DNA from 3 places in the Streptomyces sp. NPDC048516 genome. Region 3 is predicted to be linked to each of the others. Evidence: riboswitches for the same ligand, from Rfam matches in the RefSeq annotation. Region 3 holds a riboswitch; each other region holds the start of a gene.
The links. A riboswitch is a leader RNA that binds a small molecule or an ion and turns the genes downstream of it on or off. The one in region 3 is predicted to bind thiamine pyrophosphate.
Positions count from the first base shown of each region.

Region 1: linked by a shared signal. The riboswitch ahead of thiC (phosphomethylpyrimidine synthase ThiC) and the one ahead of thiO (glycine oxidase ThiO) in region 3 are both predicted to bind thiamine pyrophosphate.
Region 2: linked by a shared signal. The riboswitch ahead of ACGFR7_RS17830 (thiamine ABC transporter substrate binding subunit) and the one ahead of thiO (glycine oxidase ThiO) in region 3 are both predicted to bind thiamine pyrophosphate.

Region 1 covers NZ_JBICWS010000004.1:453,293-462,861, forward strand. Annotated here, with positions in the region: gene ACGFR7_RS11630 (cupin domain-containing protein) at 7-324, shown strand; gene ACGFR7_RS11635 (DUF5326 family protein) at 549-773, shown strand; gene ACGFR7_RS11640 (IclR family transcriptional regulator C-terminal domain-containing protein) at 1,024-1,407, shown strand; gene ACGFR7_RS11645 (SsgA family sporulation/cell division regulator) at 1,511-1,933, shown strand; gene ACGFR7_RS11650 (YibE/F family protein) at 2,188-3,630, opposite strand; TPP riboswitch at 3,662-3,818, shown strand; gene thiC (phosphomethylpyrimidine synthase ThiC) at 3,812-5,596, shown strand; gene ACGFR7_RS11660 (hypothetical protein) at 5,758-6,642, opposite strand; gene ACGFR7_RS11665 (metallophosphoesterase) at 6,873-8,012, opposite strand; gene ACGFR7_RS11670 (LacI family DNA-binding transcriptional regulator) at 8,264-9,364, opposite strand.
Region 2 covers NZ_JBICWS010000008.1:90,477-100,045, reverse strand. Annotated here, with positions in the region: gene ACGFR7_RS17850 (DUF1152 domain-containing protein) at 1-87, shown strand, start outside; gene ACGFR7_RS17845 (hypothetical protein) at 443-568, shown strand; gene ACGFR7_RS17840 (hypothetical protein) at 646-1,062, opposite strand; gene rlmN (23S rRNA (adenine(2503)-C(2))-methyltransferase RlmN) at 1,292-2,398, shown strand; TPP riboswitch at 2,432-2,552, shown strand; gene ACGFR7_RS17830 (thiamine ABC transporter substrate binding subunit) at 2,657-3,739, shown strand; gene ACGFR7_RS17825 (ABC transporter permease) at 3,715-5,445, shown strand; gene ACGFR7_RS17820 (ABC transporter ATP-binding protein) at 5,446-6,519, shown strand; gene ACGFR7_RS17815 (hypothetical protein) at 6,702-7,631, opposite strand; gene ACGFR7_RS17810 (LOG family protein) at 7,848-9,002, opposite strand; gene ACGFR7_RS17805 (hypothetical protein) at 9,013-9,144, opposite strand; gene ACGFR7_RS17800 (hypothetical protein) at 9,322-9,569, opposite strand, start outside.
Region 3 covers NZ_JBICWS010000007.1:39,866-49,434, reverse strand. Annotated here, with positions in the region: gene metF (methylenetetrahydrofolate reductase [NAD(P)H]) at 1-836, opposite strand, end outside; gene thiE (thiamine phosphate synthase) at 1,009-1,701, opposite strand; gene ACGFR7_RS16005 (Rv2175c family DNA-binding protein) at 1,817-2,182, opposite strand; gene ACGFR7_RS16000 (NAD(P)/FAD-dependent oxidoreductase) at 2,339-3,634, opposite strand; TPP riboswitch at 3,790-3,902, shown strand; gene thiO (glycine oxidase ThiO) at 3,900-5,153, shown strand; gene thiS (sulfur carrier protein ThiS) at 5,150-5,377, shown strand; gene ACGFR7_RS15985 (thiazole synthase) at 5,387-6,241, shown strand; gene pknB (Stk1 family PASTA domain-containing Ser/Thr kinase) at 6,516-8,483, shown strand; gene ACGFR7_RS15975 (deoxyribonuclease IV) at 8,548-9,441, shown strand; gene ACGFR7_RS15970 (sulfite oxidase-like oxidoreductase) at 9,463-9,569, opposite strand, start outside.

The DNA.
Region 1 (9,569 bases), on a different contig from region 3:
ATCGGCATGAAGGCTTTCAGACTGGATGAGCTGGAAGCGGAACGGGCCGCGAACGACGGCGCGTATCTGCAGTTTCTCCGGGAACGCAACATGTCGGTCGGGCTGTACGCACTGGACGCCGGCAGCATCGATCCACAGCAGCCGCACACCCAGGACGAGGTGTATCTCGTGGTCAGCGGCCGGGCGGCGATCACCGTCGGGACAGAGACCCAGTCGGTGGCCCGGGGCAGCGTCGTCTATGTGCCGGCCGGGGTGCCCCACAAGTTCCATCACATCAGCGAGGATCTGCGGGTGATGGTGGTCTTCTCTCCTCCTGAGAGTTAAGGGCCCGTCCCGGAACCCGTAGGGGAAGGGTCAGGGAAGGGCCGGGGCTGCGAAGCCCCCACGGCCGCGGTATGCGTCCTAGCATCGTTGGTGCAGGGGAACCGCAGGTGTGAGGCAACAGACAGGCCGCACACGAACGGCTTCACCACTGTGGCAACGGCGCAGCCGACGGATGGCGCGGTACGGAAAGCGACAGCGCGACAGACAGAAAGCAGGGCAGAGCAGTGGCTGGTAAGGGGATATTCGCAGGCCTTCCGTGGTGGGTCACCTGGGTCGTGGTGCCCGTCGTGCTGATCGTGGTCTTCGGCGGACTGATCACCACCGCGCTCGGCTTCCTGATCGGCGTGCTGTTCAAGGTCCTCATAGCGGCAGCCCTGATCGCCGGAGTCATCTACCTCGTCCGCAGGTCCAGCGGCTCGTCATCGTCCTCGTCGAAGAGCGACTGGTAAGAGGCAGGGCCGCCGGCCGGCCGGCCCCGCGGTGAGCGGGCTCGGGCGTTCGGCATTGGCAATCGTGAACAGCGAATCCGTCCGCTGCCCTTGTCGGTATCCGGCTCCGGGCCGGTTGCCGGCAAGGGGACCGTAGGGTCTGCGAAGGCGGGCCGGGGCGGACCCGCGTCGGCACCGCCGTCCACTTCGCCGTCCACCGGGAGGGTGATGTCGGGGCGGTGGCGGTCGCCCACGGCAGCAGCGGCCGCCGGTGGAGTCGTGGGCGGGCTTCCGTGTCACCACACTCGGCCGCGCGATCGGGCAATATCCGCTCGCATGGTTTGACGGGGCATCAAGCGGAGAGCGTCCGGCGCACCGTGCCGTCCAGTCGATATCGACCTTTTCCGTGCCATCTGTGGACGAATTGCTGCACCCCGCGGATACGGTGCGTGGTAATCATCGGGCTTTCACGTATCGGGAATATGCCTTGGGCACGGCGTGCGCGGCCCTCCCTGCCCAGGTCGAGGCGGCCGTCTCGGTGCCGGCGGATTCCCCGTCCGCGGACGAACTGCATCGATTGCGGTCCGTTACAGACCGACTACGAAAAATGGCGGAGTCGGCACTAACGACACTCGCCTTCTCTGTCAGTATCTGAAAACTCACTCCTTGTGATCTGCTTGCGCGTGGCAGACGATGGCGCCAATAGGGCCACGGGGATGTTTCCCGGCCATCTCCGATCAAGTGCGGGGCAGTGGTTGATGACCGACACAGTTCAGGCAGAAGTGATCATGAGCTTCGTCGTTTCGGAAGAGCTCGCGTTCCGGATTCCGGTGGAGCTGGACTTCGCCAGCGCCGATCCGTACGCCGTCCGCCTCACCTTCGATTTGCCCGGCGACGCGCCCGTGACCTGGGCGTTCGGTCGAGAGTTGCTGCTGGACGGGCTGAGCCGGCCGTCCGGTGAGGGGGATGTGCGTATCGAGCCGGCCTCCCCCGCGCACCTCAGTGATGTCTTCATCAGCCTTCAAGTCGGCCCCGAGCGCGCGCTGTTCCGGGTCAGTGCGGCGCCACTGGTCGCTTTCCTCGACCGTACGGACCGGCTCGTACCGCTGGGTAAGGAAGAGGTCTGCGACACCCTGGAGGCTGTACTGGACCGCATCCTCACGGAGGCACCGGCCGGCTGACCCGCCCCGGTCGCCGCGTCCGCGCCGACGCCCTACGGGTACGCAGGCCCCGCCGCGTACCCGTGCCCCTCCCTGCCCGTGCCCCTCCCTGCCCGTGCCCCTCCCTGCCCGTGCCCCTCCCTGCCCGTGCCCCTCCCTGCCCGTGCCCCTCCCTGCCCGTGCCCCTGTCGCGCTGCCTGCCGGTCGCTGCCCTCCGCCCGCCCGTCCCCGCTCCTCTCGCCCGTGCGGGGACGGAAGCCGTCCCCGCAGCTCCGTCACCGCTTACGGCGCCTGCCGCGTCCCCCGCGACGGCCCGGGCGGCTCTCCGCGGCGCCGGTCGCCATGCCGGCACCCACCACGTCCCCGGAACCCGCCCCGGATTGCCGGACGACTCCCGGCCCGCTGTCGCCCGGCATGCCCGGCCCCATCCGGTCCGCCGAGACCACCAGTGCCGCCAGCAACGTCGTCAGCGGCACTGCGGCAACCAGCCCGATGCTGCCTACGAGTGTGCGGACGACCTCCTCCGCGACCACTTCGCTCGTCGCGACCGTACCGACGCCGCTCTGTGCGATCGAGAACAGCAAAAGCAACGGCAGTGCGGCGCCCGCGTAGGCCAGCACAAGGGTGTTGACGACGGACGCGATGTGGTCCCGGCCGATCCGCATCGCGGCGCCGTAGAGCTTGCGCCAGCCGGCCGACGGGTCGGCCTCCTTGAGTTCCCAGACGGCAGCGGTCTGCGTCACCGTCACATCGTCGAGCACCCCCAGAGACCCGATGATGATCCCGGCGAGCAGCAGGCCGCGGATCTCGATATCGGGGTACAGGCCGTGCACCAGCCCCGTCGTGTCGTCCGTATTACCGGTCAGCAGCGCCCAGTTGATGAACACCGACCCGAGCAGCCCGATCAGCAGCAGCGAGGCGAGGGTGCCGAGTACGGCCACCGATGTACGGGCCGTCAGGCCATGGCACAGGTACAGCGCGATCAGCATGATCGCGCTTCCCCCGACCACTGCCACCACCAGTGGGTTGGAGCCCTGCAGGATCGCCGGGAGGATGAACAGCGTCAGGACCACAAAGCTGGCCGCCAGTGCCACCAGCGCCAGTACTCCACGCAGTCGGCCGACGATGACCACCGCGAACGCGAAGAGGGCGGCCAGTACCCACATCGGGAGCGTCCGGTCGACATCGCTGACCGCATACTGCAGATCTTTCGGCGCCTTGGGGGAGTACGCCACCACCACCTCCTGGCCGGTGGTGTAGTGCCGTAGGGCGTCCGGCGTCACCACCGCCTGGAACGTGCGTCCCGCGTTCTCTCCCGTGGTGACTTTGATCGTCGCCTGCTGACAGGGCTTGCCCTTGGTCCCTCCCCCGGCCGGTGGCTGTCCCGTCGGGGAGGAGGGCTGGGGCTGCTGCTCGGCATGGACGTCCGCGCAGTTCACCTCCGCCACTTTGACGACTCTGGCCTGCTCCGTGGGCTGGTCGAAGCCGACCCCGGACGGCTTATGGCCAGGCGCGCCGCCTGGCCAGAGCACGACCAGACCGACCGCTACCGCGGCGGCAAAGGGGATCAGTACTGCCGCGATGACCTTGCGCAGATGCCGGGAGACGGGCGCGGCAGGGCCGTGGCCGTGCGCGTGTGAGTGCACGGCGGAAGGGTGGTGGGACTCGTGAGGGCTCACCGCCCGATCATTGCAAGAACTCCGGGGCCCCCTGTTCACTCCGCCGCATCGGCCGCTACCGTGGTGCCACCTTTGCAATCGCGGGAGCTCGGAGCACCGGGCTGAGAGGGCGCTGACCTTCGTCCCAGCGGCGTTTCACGTGAAACGCCCATGGACGCAAGCCGCTGCGTCGACCGCTGAACCTGTTACCGGGTAATGCCGGCGTAGGGAGTTGGGTCTCATGACTCTGCAGGATGCACGCACGCCCGAAAACGGAAACGGTGCCGACGGCAGCGGTGAGCCGCAGATCGGCTGGCACAAGGGCTATGTCTCCGGATCGCGCCCGGATCTTCGGGTCCCGGTCCGGCGGGTGCACCTCACCAACGGCAAGGACGTGACGCTCTACGACACGTCAGGGCCGTACACCGACCCGCATATCGATACCGACGTCCGCCGTGGTCTGGCGCCGCTGCGGGAGAACTGGATCATCGCTCGCGGCGACACCGAGGAGTACGCGGGGCGCCCCCCGCGGCCCGAGGACGACGGCCTCAAGCACACCTCGCCGCGCGGCGGGCTCAAGAACCTCGACGCGGTCTTCCCGGGCCGCCCCCGTCAGCCGCGCCGCGGCCGTGACGGCGCCGCGGTCACCCAGCTCGCCTACGCCCAGCGTGGCGAGATCACCGCGGAGATGGAGTACGTCGCCCTCCGCGAGAACGTCACCCCAGAGTTCGTCCGCGACGAGATCGCGGCCGGACGCGCGGTGCTGCCGTCGAACATCAACCACCCGGAGATCGAGCCAATGATCATCGGCAAGAACTTCCTGGTGAAGGTGAACGCCAACATCGGCAATTCGGCGGTCACTTCCTCCATCGAGGAGGAGGTGGAGAAGATGACCTGGGCGACTCGCTGGGGTGCCGACACGGTCATGGACCTCTCCACCGGGCGCAATATCCACACCACCCGCGAATGGGTGCTGCGCAACTCCCCCGTCCCCATCGGCACCGTGCCGCTCTACCAGGCACTGGAGAAGGTTGACGGCAAGGCCGAGGAGCTGACCTGGGAGATCTACAAGGACACCGTCATCGAGCAGGCCGAACAGGGCGTCGACTACATGACGGTGCACGCCGGTGTGCTGCTCCGTTATGTCCCCCTGACGGCCCGCCGTAAGACCGGCATCGTCTCGCGCGGCGGCTCGATCATGGCGGCCTGGTGCCTGGCGCACCACAAGGAGTCGTTCCTCTACACGCACTTCGAAGAGCTCTGCGAAATCCTCGCCTCGTACGACGTCACCTACTCGCTCGGTGACGGCCTGCGCCCCGGATCCATCGCGGACGCCAATGACGAGGCGCAGTTCGCGGAGCTGCGTACGCTCGGCGAGCTGAACACCATCGCCAAGCGGCACGGCGTCCAGACGATGATCGAGGGCCCGGGGCATGTCCCGATGCACAAGATCAAGGAGAACATCGACCTCCAGCAGGAGATCTGCGAGGAGGCCCCGTTCTATACGCTCGGCCCCCTGACCACCGATATCGCGCCCGCCTACGACCACATCACCTCCGGTATCGGAGCGGCGATGATCGCTTGGTGGGGTACCGCCATGCTCTGCTACGTCACGCCCAAGGAGCATCTGGGCCTCCCGGACCGCGACGACGTCAAGACCGGCGTCATCACGTACAAGATCGCGGCTCATGCGGCAGACCTGGCCAAGGGGCACCCGGGCGCCCAGGAATGGGATGACGCGCTCTCCGATGCCCGCTTCGAGTTCCGCTGGGAGGACCAGTTCAACCTGGCCCTCGACCCGGACACCGCGCGCGCCTTCCACGACGAGACGCTGCCTGCCGAGCCGGCGAAGACGGCCCACTTCTGCTCGATGTGCGGCCCGAAGTTCTGCTCGATGAAGATCAGTCAGGACATCCGCCGTGAACACGGGGGTGACCTGGCGATCGACCCCGAGGCCGGAATGGCCGAGAAGTCGAAGGAGTTCGCGGCCGCAGGCAACCGCGTGTACCTGCCGCTCGCGGAGTAGCCCACCGTCGGGAGTCGCTCCATCGGACGCCCGGACTCGCTCCTTCTGCCACCTCTGGCGGAAGGTCCCCACCGAAAGGCGGGGGCCTTCCGCCTGCCCATGGTGCGGCATCCTGAGCGCCCTTCGGTGACCCGCAGGGCGCCGGGCCGCCACCCCGGGCACTAATCCGCCTGGTGGTCGGGCCCCCCGTAATCCGGGCTGGTGAAATCCGGGCTGGAGTAGCGCGGCCGGGAACCCGAGGAGCCGCTGTCGGGGCTGGTGAACTCGGGGCGGGTGTAGCCGAGCGTGGGGATCCGGCTCTCGGGCGGTGGAGTGCGGCGGGGGACATAGCGTGCCGGGTCGTCGTCCGGAGTGGCCGCGGGGTCGGCAAGGGCCTCGCGGAGAAAGGGCAGCACACCGCGCTCCAGGAGGGCACGGCGCCACACCTCACGGGCGTGGTCCAGCGCCTCACCCAGCTCGTCGGCTCTGGCGGCCTGGGGCGACGAACCATTGCGCAGCGCCGTGATGAGCAGTCCGGCCATCGCGACAAGGGTCCCCGCGGCGGTCAGTGCCGCGAAGATCCAGCCGACGTTGACCAGTGGCTGCGCCAAGGACTTGTCGGGGCTGATGGCGCGCAGCACATAACCGATGAGGAGGAAGAGCACCGCGGCGATGCCGGCGAGGACGGGAGCGAGGACGGCGACCATGGCGGTGAGCCCGGCGCCGGTGTTTTCGGCCCCGCCCAGGGCCGTGGCGCCGGCCGGTCCTGGACTCCCGTCGGCCTCCAGGCTCTGCTCCTCGTCGCCCGCCGCGACGTGGGGCGGCACGGGCGTCGGTGCGCGCCACTCGGCGCGGAGCTGTACATAGCGTTGGTATTCGGCCGTGGCGCACGCGGCGATGGCGGTGGTCGCGCTGAGCGCCATCGTGCGCAACTGCTCGTTGTTGAGGTGGTTTTCCGCGACGGCGGTGAAGTCGTCCGGGCGGTATGCGGCGGTACGCAGCGCCTCATCAAGGATCCGCGCAAATTCCGCGCGGTCCTCGTTCAGCAGGTGCGGAGCGCTGTTCATGTGGATCCCCCGATGCTCCGTAGGGCCGTACGGCCGGCGTTGGCCGGGCAGTGGGCGGAAACGGAGGAGAGCCTGCTACGGATAGTCCGATGGTAGAGCGACTGCGGCGCGGGGTGACAGAGAGTTTACGGAATTTGAGTAATGCCACGACCGGTTTCCGCCCGTGGCGACCCCCGGCGGTGCGCCCATCGCCCGCCGTCCGCCCTTCCGTACGCCTGCCCCGATAACGTTCAGCCGGCCAGCGGAAGTTGAACGACCAAAAGCTTTCCGGCCATGGTGATACCGCCGTCCATGGCGATGGCCAGACCGTCCGCGTAGACATGCGGACCCTCGACCGCCACGCTCTCGCTCTCGCCGTCCTCGGCGCCGACCTCGCCCAGCAGATAGGGGATGGGGCTGTGGCCATGTACGACGCGGTCGCCACCGTAGGCGTCGAGGAGTTCGCGTACGGCGTCCGAGCCGTCCTCGTCGCGGAAGGCGAAGCGCTTGGTGAACTTGCGGAACAGATCCCAGACTTCGTCCGCGTCGCTGCGGGTGAGCACGTCGTGGACGGTGTCGTTGACGGCCTCGATGGAGTCGCCGTATTCGAGGTAGGCGGTGGTGTCGGAGTGCACGAGCAGATGCCCGTCCTCCTCCATCACGGCGTCCAGGCGGGCCATCCACTGGAGGTGGTGGTCCTCCAGGCGGTCCATATCGGTCTTCTGGCCGCCGTTGAGGAGCCAGGCGGCCTGGAAGGAGGCGGTGCCGGCGCCGGACTGTACGGGGGTGTCGCCGAACCGCTTGGCGCCCAGCAGCAGGAGTTCGTGGTTGCCCATCAGGGCCTTGCAGTAGCCGCCGGCCGCCGCTGCCTCGGCGGAGAGCTGCATGACGAGGTCGATGACGCCGATGCCGTCCGGGCCGCGGTCGGTGAAGTCGCCGAGGAACCAGAGCCGGGCATTGCCGGCCGCCCAGTTGCCGTCGGCGTCGATCAGGCCCTCGGCGGCCAGCGCCTCGCGCAGCTCGTCGTAGTAGCCGTGCACGTCGCCGACGACATACAGCGGACCCATGCCCTCGGGCGCGTCGGGGTCCTGGGCCGGTTCGGGCACCGGGACGACGGCAGGGCGGTCGATGAGGGTGTCCGTGCGCTCGGGCGCGATGACCGGGAGGTCGCGCGCGGTCGGGGTGTACTCCTCGGGGAGCTCCGCGGGCGGGGCGGCGGGCGACACCACGGGGGGCGCGGCGGGTGGAGCGGCAGGAGGCGCGGCCGGGGTCCCGGCGGGCAGGTGGAGCGGCGGGCCGGCAGGCGGCACGGGGGACCCGGCGGACGCGCCGGAGGGAACTCCTGGCGGCGGTACAGACGCCGGAGTTTCTCCTGCCATGGTCCACACCATGGGTCCCTGACTGGCCCCCTGAGTCATCGACCCCTCCACCGTTGCGCCGCCGTGCACCTCTCGGACCTTTGCCTGGTCGACGGCGGTCCGCGGTGTCGTGCGCCCATCATAGGAATGCCGATCGCGGGTTGTGACGCACCCGGGGGTGGTCAATCCGCCGAAGCCCGGCATTCGCGGCGGATTTATCCCGGGATCGCCCTGTTTTTTCCTCGTAGAAGTGATCACACCGTCGCTCGTATGTGGGAGCACGCTCAGTCGCCGGTGGGCCCTCGCGGTGGGCTGATGGTCGTTCTCGGGGGACGCCGCTGGGACGAGGCCCGGATGATCAGATCGGTAGGTATCACCTGTTCGACGGGCCGGCCGTTGTCGAGCCCCTCGATGGCGTCGATGAGGATCTGCACGACGGCGGTGCCGATACGGCGCGGTTTGAGGGACAGCGTGGTGACGGGCGGCTCGGTGGCGGCGTAGAGGGTGGACTCGCTGCAGCAGACCAGCAGCAGGTCCTCCGGCACCCTCAGCCCGTAGCGCCGGGCGGCGGCGAGCAGGTCCGTGCCGTTGGGGTCGAAGAGCCCGTAGACGGCGTCCGGGCGGTCCGGGCGGGCCAGCAGCCGGTCGGCGGCGACGGCCCCGGCACAGGGGTCGTGTGCCGGGTAGGACTCGTACACAGGCTCCTGGCCGACCCGCTCGCACCAGTGCAGATAGGCGGTGGTCGACAGGCGGGTGTAGGTGTCGGTGGTGTTGCCCGTGAGCAGGCCGATGCGACGGGCGCCGGCGTCGGCGAGATGGTCGAGCAGGCCGAGGACGGCCGCCTCGTGATCGTTGTCGACCCAGCCGGTGACGGGCAGCGTGCCGCCGGGGCGGCCGTCGGAGACGACGGGGATGCCGTGCCGGACGAGCTCGGTGACGACGGGGTCGCCGTCGGCGGGGTCGATGACGACGGTGCCGTCCAGGGCGACGTTGGACCACACGTCGTGGCGGGAGGTCGCGGGGAGGATGACCAGTGCATAGCCCCGGGCCAGGGCCGCGGAGGTGGCCGCTCTGGCCATCTCGGCGAAGTATGCGAATTCGGTGAAGGTGAAAGGTTCATCCCCGTACGTGGTCACGGTCAGGCCGAGGAGCCCTGACTTGCCCGTACGGAGGGTGCGGGCGGCTGCGGACGGGCGGTAGCCCAGCCGGTCGGCCACCTCGCGGACATGGCTACGGGTGGCGTCCGGAAGCCGGCCCTTGCCGTTGAGCGCGTCGGAGACAGTCGTGATCGACACTCCGGCTGCGGCGGCCACGTCCCGGATGCCCGCCCGCCCCAGCCGGCGACCGGTCGACCGGCTCACCTGATGCTTCCCTGCTGCTGTCATGGCGAGCCGATAGTAGGGCTCATTAGGGCCATTCGCGGGGCTTGGACGAGGGCTGTGCAGAGGTACGTTTCTGCATGGCCGGAAGCGCTCAATTCTCATGAAAGCAAAGGAAGTTGGCGCGATAGATGATCATTTCGGCGGAGATGTGGTGCGTTTGCCTGTCGATCGGTTCAGGTCTCGAAGCGGCCTCAAGTCACCTTGACGG
Region 2 (9,569 bases), on a different contig from region 3:
CAGCGCCAGGACCTCAGAGCCCTACTGCTCAGCAGCCGCCCGGAGCAGTACCAAGCCCCGCTCTGGCACATCCCGTCCGGAGCTTGAGCAACAGCTTTCTCCACGAGTTCAAGCTCCCGGCTGCGCTCCGCTCCGGCGGGCGGGCTTCCCGGCTCCGCTCGGGGCGCCGCTCCAGCGTCCGGCCCCCTCCGCCCCGGCTGAGGCGACGCCCGCCGGCATGTGGATAGGGCCGGAGACCGTGGGGTCGCAGGGTCGGAGCCAGTAGCGTGCTCGGATATCCCGGATTCACGTGTCTGCTCCGGCAACGATGCGAGTGCATCGGCTCGAACAATCCGCGACAGATCGCCTGCCGTGCCGCCACTGGCTGTGATGTGGCCAGCGTTGATGCCGGCGAGCGCAACTTTCTGCCCCGCACATCGACTCCGAGCAGCACCCTTCCGCGTTGGCTGCTGCCTTCGGGATCGACGAGTGGTCGGGGGACCTCACGCCGGAGGGCGACGACACCGAAGAAGATCACGATCTACAGCTCGGGTACTGGAGGAGCCGGGGTTGGTCGCCCGCCTACTGACCTGCCGATCCATCGTGGAGATCACCACCAGGCTTACTAAGCAGTGATCAGCCCGTCTGGCTCTGCTGCAGCTGATCTCAGGTTAGAGCGTGGAGGGTCACGAACGAACGCCGCTCGATGAAGTGCTCGAAGGCCGGTTGCACCTCGCCATTCACGAGATCGACGCCGCAGATGAAGAGCTCGGGGCGGTTCGACAGCAGCTCGAAATCCCGCATGGCGTCTGCGAACCGGCACACCACGCCTGGCTCGGTTGCGGAGTCGATGACCAGCACGTGGCTGTGCAGGGCCACAGGTGTCTGGCGGGCCCAGCCCACTACGTCTTCGTCCGAGACGCCATCCAGTGCCAGCGACCGGTGCGGCAGGTCTCGCCAGTCGATGCCGCCGCCTTCCCACGGGAGTGCGCTGAGGTAGGCATCGAACCGGGCAGACAGGAGCATGGGCTGTACGTCCGCGCCATGCTCACGGAGCCAGAGTTCGATCTGATCAATGCGCATCGCCGAAAGGCTAGATCAACCGGGGATCGCCTCCCGAGCAGGGGAAGAGCCGTTCCTCAGTGGCCGGGCCGCCCGCGGTCCGCCGGCAGCGCCACGTGACCGGAGGACGTCCTGGGCCGCCTCGGGGCCGTGCGAGGCCGGTCACCGGCGACCGGGGCCACAGCGGGTGACCGCCCCCTCACCCCTCCCACCTGGGCGCCCGTAAATGATCTGCCACACTGGACGCACCATGCCTGCACCCGGAGAACTCACTTTCGTCGCGCCGCGTGGGGCCAAGAAGCCTCCGCGGCACCTTGCCGATCTCAGTCCCGTCGAGCGTCGCGAAGCGGTGGCCGCGATCGGGGAGAAGCCGTTTCGCGCCAAGCAGCTGTCGCAGCACTATTTCGCCCGTTATGCGCACGATCCTGCGCTGTGGACCGACATCCCGGCGGCGGCGCGCGAGAAGCTGGCGAGCGAGCTGTTGCCGGATCTGATGAAGGTCATGCGGCACATCTCGTGTGACGACGACACCACGCGCAAGACCCTGTGGAAGCTGCACGACGGCACGCTCGTCGAGTCCGTGCTGATGCGCTACCCGGACCGGGTCACCATGTGCATCTCGTCGCAGGCCGGCTGCGGGATGAACTGTCCGTTCTGCGCAACGGGGCAGGCGGGCCTGGACCGTAATCTGTCGACCGCCGAGATCGTGCACCAGATCGTCGACGGGATGCGTGCGCTGCGCGACGGCGAGGTGCCGGGCGGGCCGGCGCGGCTGTCGAACATCGTCTTCATGGGGATGGGCGAGCCGCTGGCCAACTACAAGCGGGTGGTCGGGGCGATCCGGCGGCTGACCGACCCCGAGCCCGACGGGCTGGGGCTGTCCCAGCGGGGGATCACCGTCTCGACGGTCGGGCTGGTGCCGGCGATGCTGCGGTTCGCCGACGAAGGATTCAAGTGCCGGCTGGCGGTGTCGCTGCATGCGCCCGATGACGAGCTGCGCGACACCCTGGTGCCCGTCAACACGCGCTGGAAGGTGCGTGAGGTACTGGACGCGGCCTGGGAGTACGCGGAGAAGTCCGGGCGGCGGATCTCGATCGAGTACGCGCTGATCAGGGACATCAACGACCAGGCGTGGCGCGGTGACCTGCTGGGACGGCTGCTGAAGGGCAAGCGCGTCCATGTGAACCTCATTCCGCTGAATCCGACGCCCGGCTCGAAGTGGACCGCCTCGCGTCCCGAGGACGAGCGGGCGTTCGTCCAGGCCATCGAGGCGCACGGCGTGCCGGTGACCGTCCGCGACACCCGCGGCCAGGAGATCGACGGCGCCTGCGGGCAGCTCGCGGCCTCGGAACGCTGACCGCCCGCTGGTACTGTGTGATCGAACAAATGCATCATCCGACAGGGGAGCGCCACAGCGCTGAGAGTGCGGAAGCGTCGTAGAGCTACGGTGCCCGCAGACCCTTGAACCTCGCCCGGGTCATTCCGGGTAGGAAGTTCGGTCGTCACTCATGCTGTTTGCGCCCCGCCCCGGGCCGCCTTCCTGCGTCTTCGGACGCCGAGAGTCGCGGACACCGGGCGGGGCCGCGTCTCTTCCTGGCCAGCCAGGAGGAAATCAGTGAGCACCACGAGCAGAATCACCGCCACGGCGGTCGCCGCCGCGGTCGGCATGTCCGCGCTGGCCGCCTGCGGTGCCCCGGGCGGCGGGGGAGCGGACGCCAAGACCGTCACGCTCGTCAGCCATGACTCGTTCAACGTCTCCAAGTCGGTCCTGCGCGCCTTCGAGAAGGAGAGCGGCTACAAGGTCAGGATCCTCAAGGGCGGGGATGCCGGGAAGGCCGTCAACCAGGCGATCCTGTCCAAGGGAAATCCGCAGGGCGATGTGTTCTTCGGTATCGACAACACGCTGCTCTCGCGCGGTCTGCACGAGGGGATTTTCAGCCCGTACAAGGCCAAGGGGCTGGCGGACGTGCCGGCGGGGCTGCAGCTCGACAAGGGCGAGCACCGTGTCACCCCGCTCGACTACGGCGACATCTGCGTCAACTACGACCGCGGCTACTTCGCCCGGCACAAGACCGCGCCGCCGAAGACCTTCGACGATCTGCTCGAGCCCCGGTACAAGGGGATGCTCGTGACGGAGAATTCCGCCACCTCCTCCCCGGGGCTCGCCTTCCAGCTCGGCACCATCGCCAAGTACGGGCAGTCCGGCTGGCAGGGCTACTGGAAGAAGCTCAAGGCCAACGGCGTCGAGGTCGTCGACGGTTGGGAACAGGCCTACTACGACCGGTTCTCGGGCTCCGCGGCCGGCAAGGCCAAGGGCAAGGGCGACAAGCCGCTGGTGGTCTCCTACGCCTCCAGCCCGCCGGCCGAGGTGCTGGGCAAGAAGCCCGCGCCCAAGGAGGCGCCCACCGGGGTCGCGGCGGGCACCTGCTTCCGCCAGATCGAATTCGGCGGCCTGCTCAAGGGGGCGAAGAACGAGAAGGGCGGTAAGGCGCTGCTGGACTTCCTGCTGAGCAAGAAGTTCCAGGAGGACGTACCGCTGCAGATGTTCGTCAACCCGGCACGCGAAGGTGCCAAGGTGCCGGAGCTGTTCACCAAGTACGGCACGACGATCGACAAGCCCACGACCCTGCCTCCCGAGACGATCACCAAGAACCGCGAACAGTGGATCAAGCAGTGGTCCTCGCTCGTTCTGAAGTAGTCCGCGGCCGGCGCCCGCGGCCCGTGCGGGGAACGGCGGCGCGGCTCGGCCTGATGGCGGTGCCGCTCGCCTTCTTCGCGCTGTTCTTCGCCTATCCCGTCGTGGCGATCGTCGGACGGGGCCTCACCGACGGCGGACAGTGGCAGCTGGGCCGGTTCGGCGCAGTGCTGAGCGACCCGGACATCGTCCAGGTGCTGTGGTTCACCGTCTGGCAGGCGGCGGCCTCCACGGGGCTGACCCTGCTGATCGCGCTGCCCGGTGCCTATGTCTTCGCGCGGTTCGACTTCCCCGGCAAGCAGGTGCTGCGGGCGGTGGTGGCGGTGCCGTTCGTGCTGCCGACCGTCGTCGTCGGTTCGGCCTTCCTGGCGCTGGCCGGGCGGGGCGGGCTGCTGGACGAGCTGTGGGGCCTGCGCCTGGACACCTCGGTGTGGGCGATCCTGCTCGCGCATGTGTTCTTCAACTACGCCGTGGTCGTCCGGACCGTCGGCGGGCTCTGGGCCCAGCTCGACCCGCGTCAGGAAGAGGCGGCGCGGATGCTGGGGGCCGGCCGGTTCGCGGCCTGGCGCAGGGTGACACTGCCCGCCCTGGGGCCCGCCGTCGCGGCCGCCGCGCTCATGGTCTTCCTCTTCACCTTCACCTCCTTCGGGGTGGTGCAGATTCTGGGCGGGCCCACCTTTGCGACGCTGGAGGTGGAGATCTACCGGCAGACAGCGGAGTTCCTGGATCTTCCGACGGCCGCCGTCCTCACCATGGTCCAGTTCGCGGCGGTGCTGGGCGTGCTGGCGGTGCATGCCTGGACGGTGCGCCGCCGGGAGACCGCCCTGCGGCTCGTGCCGGCGTCGCAGACCGCACACCGGCCACGCGGCCGCGGCCAGTGGACGCTGCTGTGGGCGACGCTCGCCGTCATCACCGTCCTCCTCATCGTGCCGCTCCTCGTGCTCGTGGAGCGATCGTTCGCCGGGCCGGACGGCTACGGAGCGGTGTTCTACACCTCGCTGCGGTCGGCCGCGAGCGCCGACAGCACCTTCGCCGTCGCGCCCCTGGACGCCCTGTGGAACTCCCTCACCTATGGGGCGGCCGCCACGGCGATCGCGCTGGTGGTGGGCGGACTGGCGGCCGCGGCGCTGACCCTCCCCCGCCTGAGCAGAGGCCCATCCGGGCGGACGGCCCTGGTGAGCCGGTTCGTCCGGGGCTTCGACGCCCTGCTGATGCTGCCCCTCGGGGTGTCCGCGGTGACCGTCGGCTTCGGATTCCTGATCAGTCTCGACACACCGCCGCTCGATCTGCGCGCCTCGTGGTGGCTGGTGGCGCTCGCCCAGGCGCTGGTGGGGGTGCCGTTCGTGGTCCGGACGATGCTGCCGGTCCTGCGGGCGGTCGACGGACGGCTGCGGGAGGCGGCCGCCGTGCTCGGTGCCTCGCCGTGGCGGGTGTGGCGCGAGGTCGACCTGCCGATGGTGCGGCGGGCCCTGCTGATCGCCGCGGGCTTCGCCTTCGCCGTCTCCCTCGGTGAGTTCGGCGCGACGGTCTTCATCGCGCGGCCGGACCAGCCGACGCTGCCGGTCGCCGTGGCACGCCTGCTGGGACGTGCGGGAGAGCTCAACTACGGGCAGGCGATGGCCCTGTCGACCCTCTTGATGGTGGTGTGCGCCGGTGCCCTGCTGGTACTGGAGCGCCTGCGCCCCCTCGACCACTCCGGGGAGTTCTAGATGACGGCACGGGCCGGGACCACGGCGCAGGAACTGCTGCGGCTGGGCGGGGTGACCGTCCGCTTCGGCACGGCGGGGCGCCCCGCACTGGACGCGGTGGATCTGGACGTCGCCGCGCACGAAATCGTGTGCGTCCTGGGGCCGAGCGGCAGCGGCAAGTCCACCCTGCTCAGGGTGGTCGCCGGGCTCCAACAGGCCGACGCGGGAGCGGTGTTGCTGGAGGGGCGGGAGCAGTCCGGGGTGCCTGCCCACCGGCGCGGGGTCGGCCTGATGTTCCAGGACCACCAGCTCTTCCCGCAGCACGACGTCGAGGGCAACGTCGCCTTCGGGCTGCGGATGCGGGGTTCCGCACGCGCCGAGCGGGAGCGCACGGTCGCCGAACTGCTCGACCTCGTCGGACTGCCGGGCGCCCAGCGGCGCGCCGTGGCCTCCCTGTCCGGCGGCGAACAGCAGCGGGTCGCACTGGCCCGTGCGCTGGCCCCCCGCCCTCGCCTGCTGATGCTCGACGAACCCCTCGGCCAGCTCGACCGCGGCCTGCGCGAACGGCTGGTCGTCGAACTCCGCCGCCTCTTCGGCGAACTGGGAACCACGGTGCTGGCGGTCACCCACGACCAGGGCGAGGCCTTTGCGCTCGCCGACCGGGTCGTGGTGATGCAGGACGGCCGGATCGCACAGACCGGCACCCCGCTGGAGGTCTGGCAGCGGCCCGCCACCGAATTCGTCGCCCGCTTCCTCGGCTTCGACAACGTGGTCGCGGCGACGGTGCAGGGCGAGGCCGCTGCCACCCCCTGGGGCAAGGTGCCGGTCCCGGACGGTACGGCCGACGGGCCGTGCCGCCTGCTCGTCCGCCCGGCCGGGGTGCGGCTGACCGCCGCCCCGGAAGGCCTGCCCTGTACGGTCACGGCCCGTACCTTCCGTGGCACCCATGTCGCGCTGCTGCTGCAGCCGGCCGGGGGTCCGCAGGTGGAAGCGGCCTGCGCACTGCGGGACGCGCCGGAGGTGGGGGAGCGGGTGGGCATCTCCTTCGCCGCCCAGGACGTGGTGGTGCTGGGCGCGCCGGGTACTACGGGCTGATCACCTCGGGTACGACGGGCTGATCACCCCGGAGCCAGCGGACTGATCACGCCGGACTCGACGGGCAGGTCACGCCGGACTCGACGGGCGGGTCACGCCGGACTCGACGGGCGGGTCACACCGGATGCCGCGGGCCGGCCACACGGAGCGGGCGCCCCTGGGCTCCCGGGGTGCGGGGGGTGTCAGCGTGCCGCCACTTCCGCCTTCGCCTCATCCGCCGTCGGCGCGCCGGGCCCGTCCCCCGGTTCCGGTTCGCCGAACCAGGCGACCGCGACGGCGCCCGCCACGGCCACCACGAACCCGAGGACGGCGACCCAGGCGAAGCCCGGACGCGAGGAGTCGCCCAGCCACAGCACCCCGAGAATGCCCGGGACCACCGTCTCGCCCACCACCAGCGCCGCCGTGGCGCCGTTCACCGAGCCGATCTGCAGCGCGACGGTGTGCAGATACATGCCCCCGATTCCGGCCACCAGAATCGCGTACAGGGCGGGGTCGCCGAGCAGCGACGGCAGATGGAAGGGGTCCACGCCGTTCAGCACGCGCACGCCGATCCCGAGCGCCCCGAAGCCCAGACCGGAGAGCAGGCCCGCGAGGATCGCGGCCCGTCCACCGAGCAGCCGCACGATCAGGGTGCCACCGAGGATCAGTACGACGGAAGCGGCGAGCAGCCACCAGTGGGCGGCGATCGGTGTGTGGCCGCTGCCTTCCGGCCCGGCGGCCGTGGCCAGCAGCACCAACGCCCCGCACACCACGCCGATGGAGCTCCACTCGGCCCGGGAGAGCCGGATCCCGAGGAGCTTGATGCTCAGCACCGCCGTGATCACGAGGTTGGCGCTGATCACGGTCTGGGAGAGGAACAGCGGCAGCAGCCGGGCGGCCAGCGCGCCGAGCCCGAACCCCAGGAAGTCCAGCACCGTGCCGACCATGAACTCCCAGGTCACGGCCGCCTTCGCGGTGGACGACAGGCTGGGGCCGCCGTGCTGGGTGACACCGGTGGTGGAGGCCTCGGCCGCCTCCCGGCGGGCGGATTTGCGCGAGCCCACCGCCTGCAGGACCGATCCCGTGCCGTAGCAGGCCGATGCCGCCACGGCCGTCAGAAGACCGATGATCACCAAGAGCTCCGTTCGCCCGCTGTGTGAAACCGTCTGTTACATGAACCGTCTGTTACGTGCCCGGCCTGGCAGACGTGCATTTCGGGACGGGAGTTGCCTCGGCGGTCGAACCCGCCGTCCGGCCGGCTGGGGAGGCCGCGCCGGTGCACGGTGCCCCATGCGCGGTGCACGGTGCCCGGGGCTTCGGCACGGCGCGTGCGAGGGACCGCCGGTGGGTCAGGAATCGGCCCCCGACCGGAGGCGGGACAGCGCCTCGGGAGCTTCGTCCACCGAGTCGACCAGGGCGATCCTGGCCGCCATGGGGCGGTCCGCCGCGAGGGCCCGGAGCAGTGGCCAGGTGGGCAGCGTCTCGGTCCAGTGCTCGCGGTTCACCAGCACCATCGGGGTCGGCTCGCCCCGCGACCCGTAGTAGTTGGGCGTCGCGTTGTCGAAGATCTCCTGTACGGTCCCGGCCGCGCCCGGAAGGAAGACGACGCCCGCATTGGAGCGCGCCAGCAGGCCGTCCTCACGCACCGCGTTGACGAAGTACTTCGCTATGTGGGACGCGAAGACGTTCGGCGGCTCATGGCCGTAGAACCAGGTGGGGATGCCGACCGAGGCTCCGCCGCCCGGCCGGCTGTGCCGGATGTCGAAGGCGGCCCGCGCCCATTCGGTGATCGACTCGGTGAAGTGCGGTGCCTTGGCGAGACGTTCCAGCGCCGCGTCGAGCATGCCGTCCTCGAAGGGCGCGGCGTACGCCCCGAGGTTCGCCGCCTCCATCGCACCGGGGCCGCCACCCGTCGCGACGGTCAGGCCGTCCCGGCTGAGCCGGCGGCCGAGCCGGGCCGCACCCGCGTAGTCCGCACCATCGCGCCGCAGGGCGTGGCCGCCCATGATGCCCACCACCTGTGCGCCGGCGAGGTGTTCGTCGAGGGCGTCGGAGACGGCGTCGTCGTGGATGCCGCGCAGCATCGAGGAGAAGATGTCGCCGTCCGACTTGGTCTCCTGGTACCAGCGGTACGCGCCGGCGTCCGGGGTGGCGTCGTAACCGGCCTCGGCCAGCCGCGTGAAGAGTTCGTCCGGCCCGTACAGACTGCCACGGTAGGGATCGAACGGCAGGTCCGGTACGGGCGGGAAGACCAGCGAGCCACCGGCCCGTATCTTGGCGGCGGCGTCCGGCTCCATGACACAGCCGAGGAACACCGACTCCGTGGTGTCCGTGCTGAGCAGCGCGAACGTACGGTCCGTCAGATCGACCGACTGGACGCGGTGTCCGGCGAGACTGCCGGCGGTGACCACCCGGTCGAACTCCGCCAGGGATTCGATTTCGTGGTCGTGGTTGTCGTCGTGGGCCGGGAAGCGGCGGGACGCTGAGGACTCTGCATTCGACACGTCCGTCATGTTAGGACCGCAGCGATGCCACCGGAGGACCGAGGTGCCCGTCCGCGGCCGCCGCGTCGAGTGCGGCCCGCAGGGCGCCGTCGTAGGTCGGGCGCGCCTGTGCGCGGACGTCCCGGCCCTGATCCGTGATCACGCTGTACACCCGCGTCGGTCGTCGGGGCACAGGTTACGGCGGGTCAGACCGGACGACTCCAGGCCCAGCGGCACGGCCGGCCGTGCCGGGCCGCGGTGAGAGGGGCGGCGCGGGCGGAGACGGGGCGGGATCCGTCGCGCCCTCGGCGCGCCGGCCGTCCCCGGTCCGCCCGCCCCCTCAGTGCACGAGCGGAAGCGTGGCCATCTCCGCGACGGTCCAGGTCAGCGGAGCCAGGACGATCACCAGCGCCAGGGCGCGCAGGGCCGCTGCCCGGTAGAGGACGGAGGCGGAGGCGCCCAGGCGGCGGAGGGCGGCCGTGGTGTGGGCGCGGGCCGAGCGGGATTCCACCGCGGCGGTGAGCGCGCTGGCGGTGACACAGGCGAGAACGACGGCCGCGCCGACGGCGGTGAGCGGCCCGAAAGGAC
Region 3 (9,569 bases):
GGAACATCCTCGGCCATCAAGCGTGCGCACAGGTCCGTTGCGTACTCGATACCAATGGAGCGTACCGCCGCCGGGTCGTCCTTGACGGCGAGGATGCGCTCGGCCAGCTCGGGCGGGAAAGCCGCGTTGCTGAGCTGAGCGAACCTCTCGATCTGGCGCACGTTCGTGACCGGCATGATCTCCGGAATGATCGGCGTCGAGCAACCCGCCGCCGCAACGCGGTCCCGCAGCCGGAAGTAGTCCTCGGGGTAGAAGAACATCTGGGTGATGGCGAAGTCCGCGCCGGCCCGGCACTTGGCGACGAAGTGCGCCACGTCCGTGTCCCAGTCCGCCGAGCGCGGATGCATCTCGGGGAAGGCCGCGACGCCGACGCAGAAGTCACCGGACTCCTTGATCAGCCGGACCAGGTCGGCGGCGTAGCCGATGCCGTCGGGGTGCTTGACCCACTCGCCCATCGGGTCGCCGGGCGGGTCGCCGCGCAGCGCGAGCATATTGCGGATCCCGGCGTCGGCGTACTGGCCGATGATGTTGCGCAGGTCGGCCGTGGAGTGGTTGACCGCGGTGAGGTGGGCGACCGGGGTCAGGGTGGTGTCGGTGGCGATGCGCTCGGTGGCGCGCACCGTGCCGTCACGGGAGGTGCCGCCGGCGCCGTACGTCACGGAGACGAACGTCGGCGAGACGGCCTCGATGCGGCGAATGGCGTTCCACAGGGTCCGCTCGCCCTTCTCCGTCTTGGGGGCGGCGAACTCGAATGAATACGACTGCTTACCGGAAGCAAGCAGGTCGCGCACCGTTCGTGCGCGATCAGTCCTGGTGGAAGCTGTACCTAGGGCCATACCGGCAGGTTAACCACCGGCCGGGCCCACACCAACCGCGTCGGGCGTAATGCCTGGTTGGCCGGGTTGATGTCCACTGGGTGGACATTTTCCCGTCGCCCGGGCGTCAGGAGACCGCCGGCTCCCGGTACCGCGCACAGTGACGCAGGTCACCTGGTTACCCGGTGCCCGGTCACCCGGCCGCGCGGGCCGGACGCGACGGTGCGGAGGTGTCCGGGGCGTCCCAGGTCCGGATGCGCCGGGCCAGTGCGGCGGCCGCCGCTCCCGGATCGTCCGCCTCCGTGAGGGCGCGGACCACCACGATCCGGCGGGCGCCCGCCTGCAGCACCTCGTCCAGATTTCCGGCATCGATCCCGCCGATCGCGAACCAAGGGCGCTCGGGAGCGCGGGCCGCGGCGTAACGGACCAGGTCGAGGCCGGGGGCGTGGCGGCCGGGCTTGGTGGGGGTCGGCCAGCACGGGCCCGTGCAGAAGTAGTCCACACCCGGTTCGGTGAGTGCGGCGTCCACCTCGGCCTCGGCGTGGGTGGAGCGGCCTATGAGGACGTCCGGGCCCAGCAGGGCGCGGGCGGCCGGGACCGGCAGATCGCCCTGCCCGAGATGCAGAACATCGCTGCCCGCCGCGTGGGCGACATCCGCGCGGTCGTTGACCGCGAGCAGCTTGCCGTGCCGCCGGCAGGCGTCCGCGAAGACCTCCAGATGCCGCAGCTCCTCGCCGGCCTCCATGCCCTTGTCCCGCAGCTGGACGATGTCCACACCCGAGGCGAGCACCGCGTCCAGGAACTGCGGGAGATCGCCCTGGCGCCGGCGGGCGTCCGTGCAGAGGTAGAGCCTGGCATCGGACAGAGCCGGGCGTGCGGTGGTCATCGGGCGGCTTCCCCCCAGGTCGGGGGCGTACGGGCCGGGCCTTCCGGTCCGTACGCCCCGCGGATGCGGTTACGGATGCTGATGCGGCTGCCGAAGTGCGGGCCGCGTCATGGCGTCAGACGGCGAGCGCCTGGGCCCGGCGCTTCACCTCCGTGCCGCGATTCTCGCGCAGCGCCTGGGCGGGCGTGCCGGGCAGGGTCTCATCCGGGGTGAACAGCCACTCCAGCATCTCCTCGTCGGTGAAACCGTCGTCCTTGAGGAGGGTGAGGGTGCCGACGAGGCCCTTGACCACCTTGTCGTCCTTGATGAAATCGGCGGGCACGTGCAGCGCCCGGTTCTCGCCGCGGCGCACCGCGATCAGCTGGCCCTCCTTGACCAGCTGCCGGACCCGCGTCACCTCGACGCCGAACTGTTCGGCGATGTCGGGGAGGGTGAGCCAGGCGGGGACGAGTCCATCGATGTTTGCGTCAATCTCGGTCACAGGACAAGCCTGCCACCTCCCACTGACAGCCGGTAGCCGGGCATCGCCATCGGAGGCCTGCCGCACACCGGAGGGTGACGGCCGGCGCCCGGCCGGCCACCGCCGGTCACCGCGCTCCCGGGCGCCCCGCGCCCGGCTCCCGGAGCCCGCGCCCGCCTACAGCGCCGCGGCCTTGAGCGGCACCGACGCATTCGCGGCCCGCTCCCGGTCCAGGGCCACGCCCCGTTCGATCAGCTTGCGCCCCTGGGCGAGGTCCCGGGGCCGCCCCACGGCCAGCAGCGCGACGAGCCTGCCCTCCCGTCGCCCACCACCGCCCCGGTCCGACGGCGCTTCGCGCAGACCCCCCTCACTGCGCAGCCAGAGCACCGACCAGGCGGCCCCGGCCGGGTCACCGCGCCAGACCAGCTCGTCGGCGCCCCCGTGGTGGCCCACGTACTGCACGAACCGGCCGAACTGCTCCGACCAGAAGTACGGAACGGGGTCGTAGGCCACCCCTTCCGCCTCGCCGCGGGCGATGTTCTCGGCGACCGTGCGCGGGCCCTGGAGGGCGTTGTCCCAGTGGTGGATCAGCAGGCGGGCGCCGTAGCGGCCCGACGGGAAGGAGGCACAGTCGCCGACCGCATAGACATCGGGCACGGAGGTGCGCAGCTGCTCGTCGGCCAGTACGGAGCCGTCCCGCGGCGAGAGCTCGACGCCCGAGCCGGCCAGCCAGCCGGTCGCGGGGCGGGCGCCGATCCCGATGACCACCGCGTCGGCGGGCAGCACCGTGCCGTCGTCGAGGGTGACCGCGCCCGCCGTGACGGAGGCGACCCGGGCGCCGGTGCGCAGCTCCGCGCCCGCGTCCGCGTACCAGCCGGTCATATGGGCGGCGACCTCGGCGGGCAGCGCACCGGCCAGCGGGCGGTCGGCGGCCTCGACGACGGTGACCGCACAGCCCGCCTCGCGCGCCGCGGTCGCGAACTCGGCTCCGATCCAGCCGGCCCCGACGACCACGATCTCGTGCTGGGCGGCGAGCACCGGCCGCAGCCGCTTGGCGTCGTCCAGGGTGCGCAGCAGATGGACGCCGGGCAGTCCCTCGCTGCCGGGCAGCACGACCGGGTCGGCGCCGGTCGCCAGGACCGCGTAGTCGTAGGGGACCGGGCCCTCGGCCGTCTCGATCACATGGGCGTCCGGCACCAGGGCGGTGACCGGGCGGCTGAGGTGGAGGGTGATGCCGAGCGCTGCGAAGTCGACGTCGAAGGTGGAGCCCTCGGCCTTGCCCAGCAGTACCGCCTTGGACAGCGGGGGACGGTCGTAGGGCTGGTGGGGCTCGTCGCCGAGGAGCGTGATCGCGCCGGGCCAGCCCTGTTCGCGCAGGGCGACGGCGGTCTGCACACCCGCGATTCCGGCGCCGGCGATCACGACGTGCGGCGTGCGGTCAGGGGCCTGGGAGGACTTGCTCTGCTCGCTCACCCGATCACTCTAGGACGGGGTGTGAGGCGGCTCGCAGCAGCGCGCAAGGAGATCTCTGACACAGCGTCACCGTCCGGGCGGCCCGGGGCGCGGGCCCCCGGGAGGCCGCGGCGCTGCCTTACGGTGCCTCGCGGCCCCGTATTAGGGTGACGGATACACGCACTCGCGGGAGCCCGGACGCACCGGGCTGAGAGGGAGGCTGACCGGCCTCCGACCGTACGAACCTGATCCGGGTCATGCCGGCGAAGGGAGGGGCTGGACACCCATGCACGTAGCTGCCACACGATCACAACCCACCCCGCAGAGCCCTGATGTGCTGGTCATCGGCGGCGGCATCATCGGCCTGGTCACCGCCTGGCGGGCGGCCGTACGCGGGCTGAGCGCCGCGGTGGCCGACCCCTCACCCGGGGGCGGCGCCGCCCGGGTCGCGGCCGGGATGCTGGCCGCGGTCACCGAGCTCCACTACGGCGAGCAGACCCTGCTGGGCCTCAACCTCGCCTCCGCCCGGCGCTACCCCCGGTTCGTCGAAGAGCTGGAGGAGGCCGCGGGCCAGGCCGTCGGCTACCGGCGGTGCGGCACCCTGGCCGTCGCGCTGGACGCCGACGACCGCGCCCATCTGCGCGAACTGCACGCCCTGCAGATCCGCTCGGAACTGGAGTCACAGTGGCTCACGGGGCGCGAGTGCCGGCGCCTGGAGCCGATGCTGGCCCCCGGGGTACGCGGCGGGCTGCGGGTGGACGGCGACCATCAGGTCGATCCGCGCCGGCTGGCGAGCGCGCTGCTGACCGCCTGTGTGCGCTCCGGGGTGGCCTTCCACCGGAGCGCGGCCGTGCGGCTGACGGTCGACGGCGGCCGTGCCACCGGCGCGGAACTCGCCGACGGGACCCGGGTGCCGGCCGGTCAGGTCGTGCTGGCCGCGGGCAGCCACAGCGGCCGGCTCGCCGGCGTGCCCGGCGAGGTGCTGCCCCGGGTGCGGCCGGTCAAGGGCCAGGTACTGCGGCTGCGGCTGCCGGAGATGCCCGCCGGCAGCCCCGCCTTCCTCTCCCGCACCGTACGGGCGGTCGTCCGCGGCGGCCCGCTCTACCTGGTCCCGCGCGAGAACGGCGAACTGGTCGTCGGCGCCACCAGCGAGGAGCTGGGCTGGGACACCACCGTGACCGCCGGCGGCGTCTACGAGTTGCTGCGCGACGCCCACGAACTGGTCCCCGGCATCACCGAGCTGCCGCTCGTCGAGACCTGCGCCGGTCTGCGCCCCGGCTCCCCCGACAACGCCCCGATGCTCGGGCCGACCGCCCTGCCCGGCCTCCACCTCGCCACCGGCCACTTCCGCAACGGGGTGCTGCTCACCCCCGTCACCGGTGACGCGATGGCCGAGGTACTGGCCACCGGCCTCCTTCCCGAAGAGGCCCGCCCCTTCTCCCCCGCGCGCTTCTCCCCCACGCCTGAACGGCACGGGGGGACCCCCATCGCCGCGCCGGGGTCCGAGCGCACCCGTGCCCCACAGGAGCAGCCCGTATGAACGCCGCCCCACCCACCCCCACCGTCTCGGTGTCCGTCAACGGGGAGACCCGCGAGATCCCCGGCGGGCTCACCCTCGACCGGCTCGTCGCGACGCTGTCCCAGGCACCCGCCGGGGTGGCCGCGGCGGTCAACGAGACCGTGGTGCCCCGTACCCGGTGGTCCGCCACTGGGCTCGCCGACGGCGACCGCGTCGAGGTGCTCACCGCGGTCCAGGGAGGCTGATCCGCAGACATGACCGACACCGCAGCGCTCCGGGGAACGGCCCCCGCCGCATCCGGCAGCGACTTCGCCGCGAGCGGGGACCCCCTCACCCTCGCCGGCACCACCTTCGCGTCCCGCCTGATCATGGGGACCGGTGGCGCACCCAGCCTCGACGTCCTGGAGCGGGCACTGCTCGCCTCCGGTACGGAGCTGACCACGGTCGCCATGCGGCGGCTGGATCCGACCGTGCAGGGCTCGGTGCTCTCCGTACTGGAGCGGCACAAGATCAAGGTGCTGCCGAACACCGCGGGCTGCTTCACCGCGGGCGAAGCCGTGCTCACCGCCCGGCTCGCCCGGGAAGCGCTCGGCACGGACTGGGTCAAGCTGGAGGTGGTCGCCGACGAGCGCACCCTGCTGCCCGACCCGATCGAGCTGCTGGACGCCGCCGAAACCCTGGTGGACGACGGTTTCACCGTGCTGCCCTACACCAACGACGATCCGGTGCTGGCCCGCAAGCTGGAGGACGTGGGCTGCGCCGCGATCATGCCGCTGGGCTCGCCGATCGGCTCCGGCCTGGGCATCCGCAACCCGCACAACTTCCAGCTGATCACCGAGCGGGCCGGCGTCCCCGTCATCCTCGACGCGGGCGCGGGCACGGCGTCGGACGTCTCACTGGCCATGGAGCTGGGCTGCGCGGCCGTGATGCTGGCGTCCGCGGTGACCCGCGCCCAGGAGCCGGAGCTGATGGCGTCCGCCATGCGCCACGCGGTGACGGCGGGCCGACTGGCGTACCGCGCGGGGCGCATCCCCCAGCGACACTTCGCGCTGGCCTCCTCACCGACGGACGGTGTGGCCGCCTTCGACCCCGAGCGGCCGGCTTTTTAGCCCCACGTTTCGGCTGCCCGCCGTTGTGGTGCCGCCCTGCCTTGCCCCATGCCCACGAGCCGCACCCGACCCGTCACGCACACCCCACGGCCCTTCTTCCCCCACCCCTGCCCCTCAGGCCCGTCACCGCAGCCCGAAAGCGCCGCGCAGCGGACCCGCCCCCGCCGCAGGCGGGCGGCGGTGGCACCGCGCAGCGGGCCCCGAAGCGGGCGACAACCACGGCGGGGAGGCCGAAATCGTGGGAGGCGGCCCATAGGCCATAGACTCTTCTGCCGTGGATACCACCCTTCAGGACCCGCTCGTGGGCCAGCTGCTCGACGGCCGTTATCGCGTCCAGGCGCGCATCGCCGCAGGCGGTATGGCCACGGTCTACCAGGCCATGGACACCCGGCTCGACCGCGTGCTCGCGCTGAAGGTGATGCACCCGGGGCTCGCCACGGACGGGGCGTTCGTCGAACGCTTCATCCGTGAGGCGAAGTCGGTCGCGCGGCTGTCGCATTCGAATGTGGTGGGCGTCTTCGACCAGGGCACGGACGGTACGTACGTGTATCTGGCCATGGAGTACGTCGCCGGCTGCACGCTGCGCGACGTGCTGCGCGAGCGGGGCGCCCTGCAGCCACGGGCCGCGCTGGACATCCTGGAACCGATCCTGGCCGCCCTGGGGGCCGCGCACCGCGCCGGGCTGGTGCACCGCGACATGAAGCCGGAGAACGTCCTGATCGGCGACGACGGCCGGGTCAAGGTCGCCGACTTCGGTCTGGTGCGGGCGGTGGACACCAACACCACCGCCTCGACCGGCTCCGTCCTGGGCACCGTCTCCTACCTCGCCCCCGAGCAGTTGGAGCACGGCACCGCGGACGCCCGGGTCGATGTCTATGCCTGCGGTGTGGTGCTCTACGAGATGCTGACCGGCGGGAAGCCGCACACCGGCGGCACCGTGGCGCAGATCCTCTACCAGCATCTGCACGAGGACGTGCTGCCGCCGTCCGGCCTGGTGCCCGGTCTCGCACCGCAGCTGGACGAGCTGGTCGCGCTGGCCTGTGCCCGCGAACCGCAGGTGCGTCCGCAGGACGCGGTGGCGCTGCTGTCCCGGGCGCAGGAGGCCCGGGCACAGCTGACCGACGCCCAGCTGGACATCGTGCCGCCGGAGGCCAGGGACCTGGCCCCGGGGAGCTCGGGTGAAGGCTTCGAGCGTACGGACGTGATACCCCGCACCGATGGCATACAGCCGCCGCTGCCGGGGGCCGGCGAGACGGAGCTGAACCGCACCAGCCGGCTGGAGGTGCCGACGGCCTCCGAGCAGACCACCCGGCTGCGCCCGGTGCCCGCCGAGGAGGCACCCCGCCGCGGGCTCCGCCGGCGGCGGCTCGCCACCGTCATCGCGGCCGTCCTGCTGGTCCTCGGGGTCGGTACGGGCGTCTGGTACATCAACTCCGGCCAGTTCACCACCGTCCCCGCGGTGCTGGAGATGACACAGGCCAAGGCCGAGAAGACCCTGCGGGACGACGGCCTGGGCGTGAAGGTGGTGCGCGACTTCAGCTCGAACGTGCAGCGCGGCCACGTCATGAAGGTGGATCCGGAGAACGGCAAGCGGATCCGTGGCACCGACACGGTCACCCTCACCATCTCCCGCGGGCCGGAGATCGTCAGCGTCCCGGACCTGTCCGGCACCCCGGTCGCCGACGCCAAGCGCAAGCTGCGCGACCGCGGGCTGGTGCCGGGCGCCGTCACCCGGGAGTTCAGCGACGAGGTGGCCAAGGGCTCGGTGATCCGTACGGACCCGCATGCCGGGACCAAGCGGCGGCCCGATACGGGGGTGGGGCTGACGGTCAGCCGTGGCACCGCGGTCGATGTGCCCGGCGTGCTCGGCAGCGACCGGGCGGACGCGGCGAACACGCTGCGCGAGGCCGGTTTCCAGGTGCGTTTCGCCGAGGGGCCGGTGTTCTCCACCCAGGACAAGGGCACCGTCGCCCGGCAGACCCCGGCAGAGGGCAAGAAGCTCGGCAAGGGCGACACGGTCACCCTCACGCTCTCCAAGGGCCCGGAGATGATCGCCGTCCCGAACGTCACCGGCAAGAACGTCGATGACGCCAAGAAGCAGCTGACGGATCTGGGCTTCCAGGTCGAGGTGAAGAAGCCGTTGCTGTTCCCGCAGGACACGGTCGACAGCCAGTCCGTCGATCCCGGCAAGAAGGCGCCGAAGGGCGGCACGATCACCATCGAGCTCAAGGGCGCCCTGTAGGACCCGCCGTCCCTGCCCCACGGCTGCCGTCCGGCGGGCGTGGGGCACCTGGCACCCTGGGAGGGTGAGTACCTCCCCCGAGGGCGCCGCGCAGCGCGCCCGTGCACGTAACCCGGTCGGCGGCCATGTGCCGGTGGCCGGCGGCCTGGCCAAGACCGGCCTTCCCTACGCCCGGGAGATGGGCGACGAGGTCGTCCAGGTCTTTGTGGCCAATCCCCGCGGCTGGGCGACGCTGCCCGGCAGCCCCGGACAGGACGAGGCGTTCCGCGCGGCCTGCGACCAGGAGGGGATCCCGGCGTACGTCCATGCGCCGTATCTGATCAACTTCGGTTCACACACCGAGGCGACCGTCGACAAATCCGTGCTCTCGCTGCGCCACTCGCTGCGCCGGGGCCGGGAGATCGGTGCGCTGGGCGTGGTCGTGCACACCGGCTCGGCGACCGGCGGGCGGCCGCGTGAGACGGCGATGGCGCAGGTCAGAGAGCGGATGCGGCCTTTGCTCGACGAGCTGACGCACCCGGACGACCCGTGGCTGCTGCTGGAGCCGACGGCCGGGCAGGGGGCGTCGCTGTGCGCACTGGCCGAAGATCTCGGTCCGTACTTCGATGCGCTGGACCGGCACCCCAAGCTGGGGATCTGCCTTGACACCTGTCATGCGTTCGCGGCCGGGCACGACATGGCGGCGCCGGGCGGCACCAAGGCGCTGCTGGACGAGCTGGTGGAGGTCGCGGGCGAGGGCAGGCTGAAGCTGATCCACGCCAATGACTCCAAGGATGTCGTCGGCGCCCACAAGGACAGGCACGAGAACATCGGCGCGGGTCACATCGGTGCGGAGCCGTTCGGTGAGCTGTTTCGGCACCCGGCGACGGAGGGGGTGCCGCTGGTGGTCGAGACCCCGGGCGGCAAGGAGGGGCATGCGGCGGACGTGGCCCGGCTCAAGGAGCTGCGCGGGCCCTGAGCCCCGTCCGGCACGCCGGGATCAGAGCTCGGGGCCGTCCCCGGGCTCTTCCTGGTACGAGTAGCGCTGCTCCCGCCAGGGGTCGCCCAGGTTGTGGTAGCCGCGTTCCTCCCAGAAGCCGCGGCGGT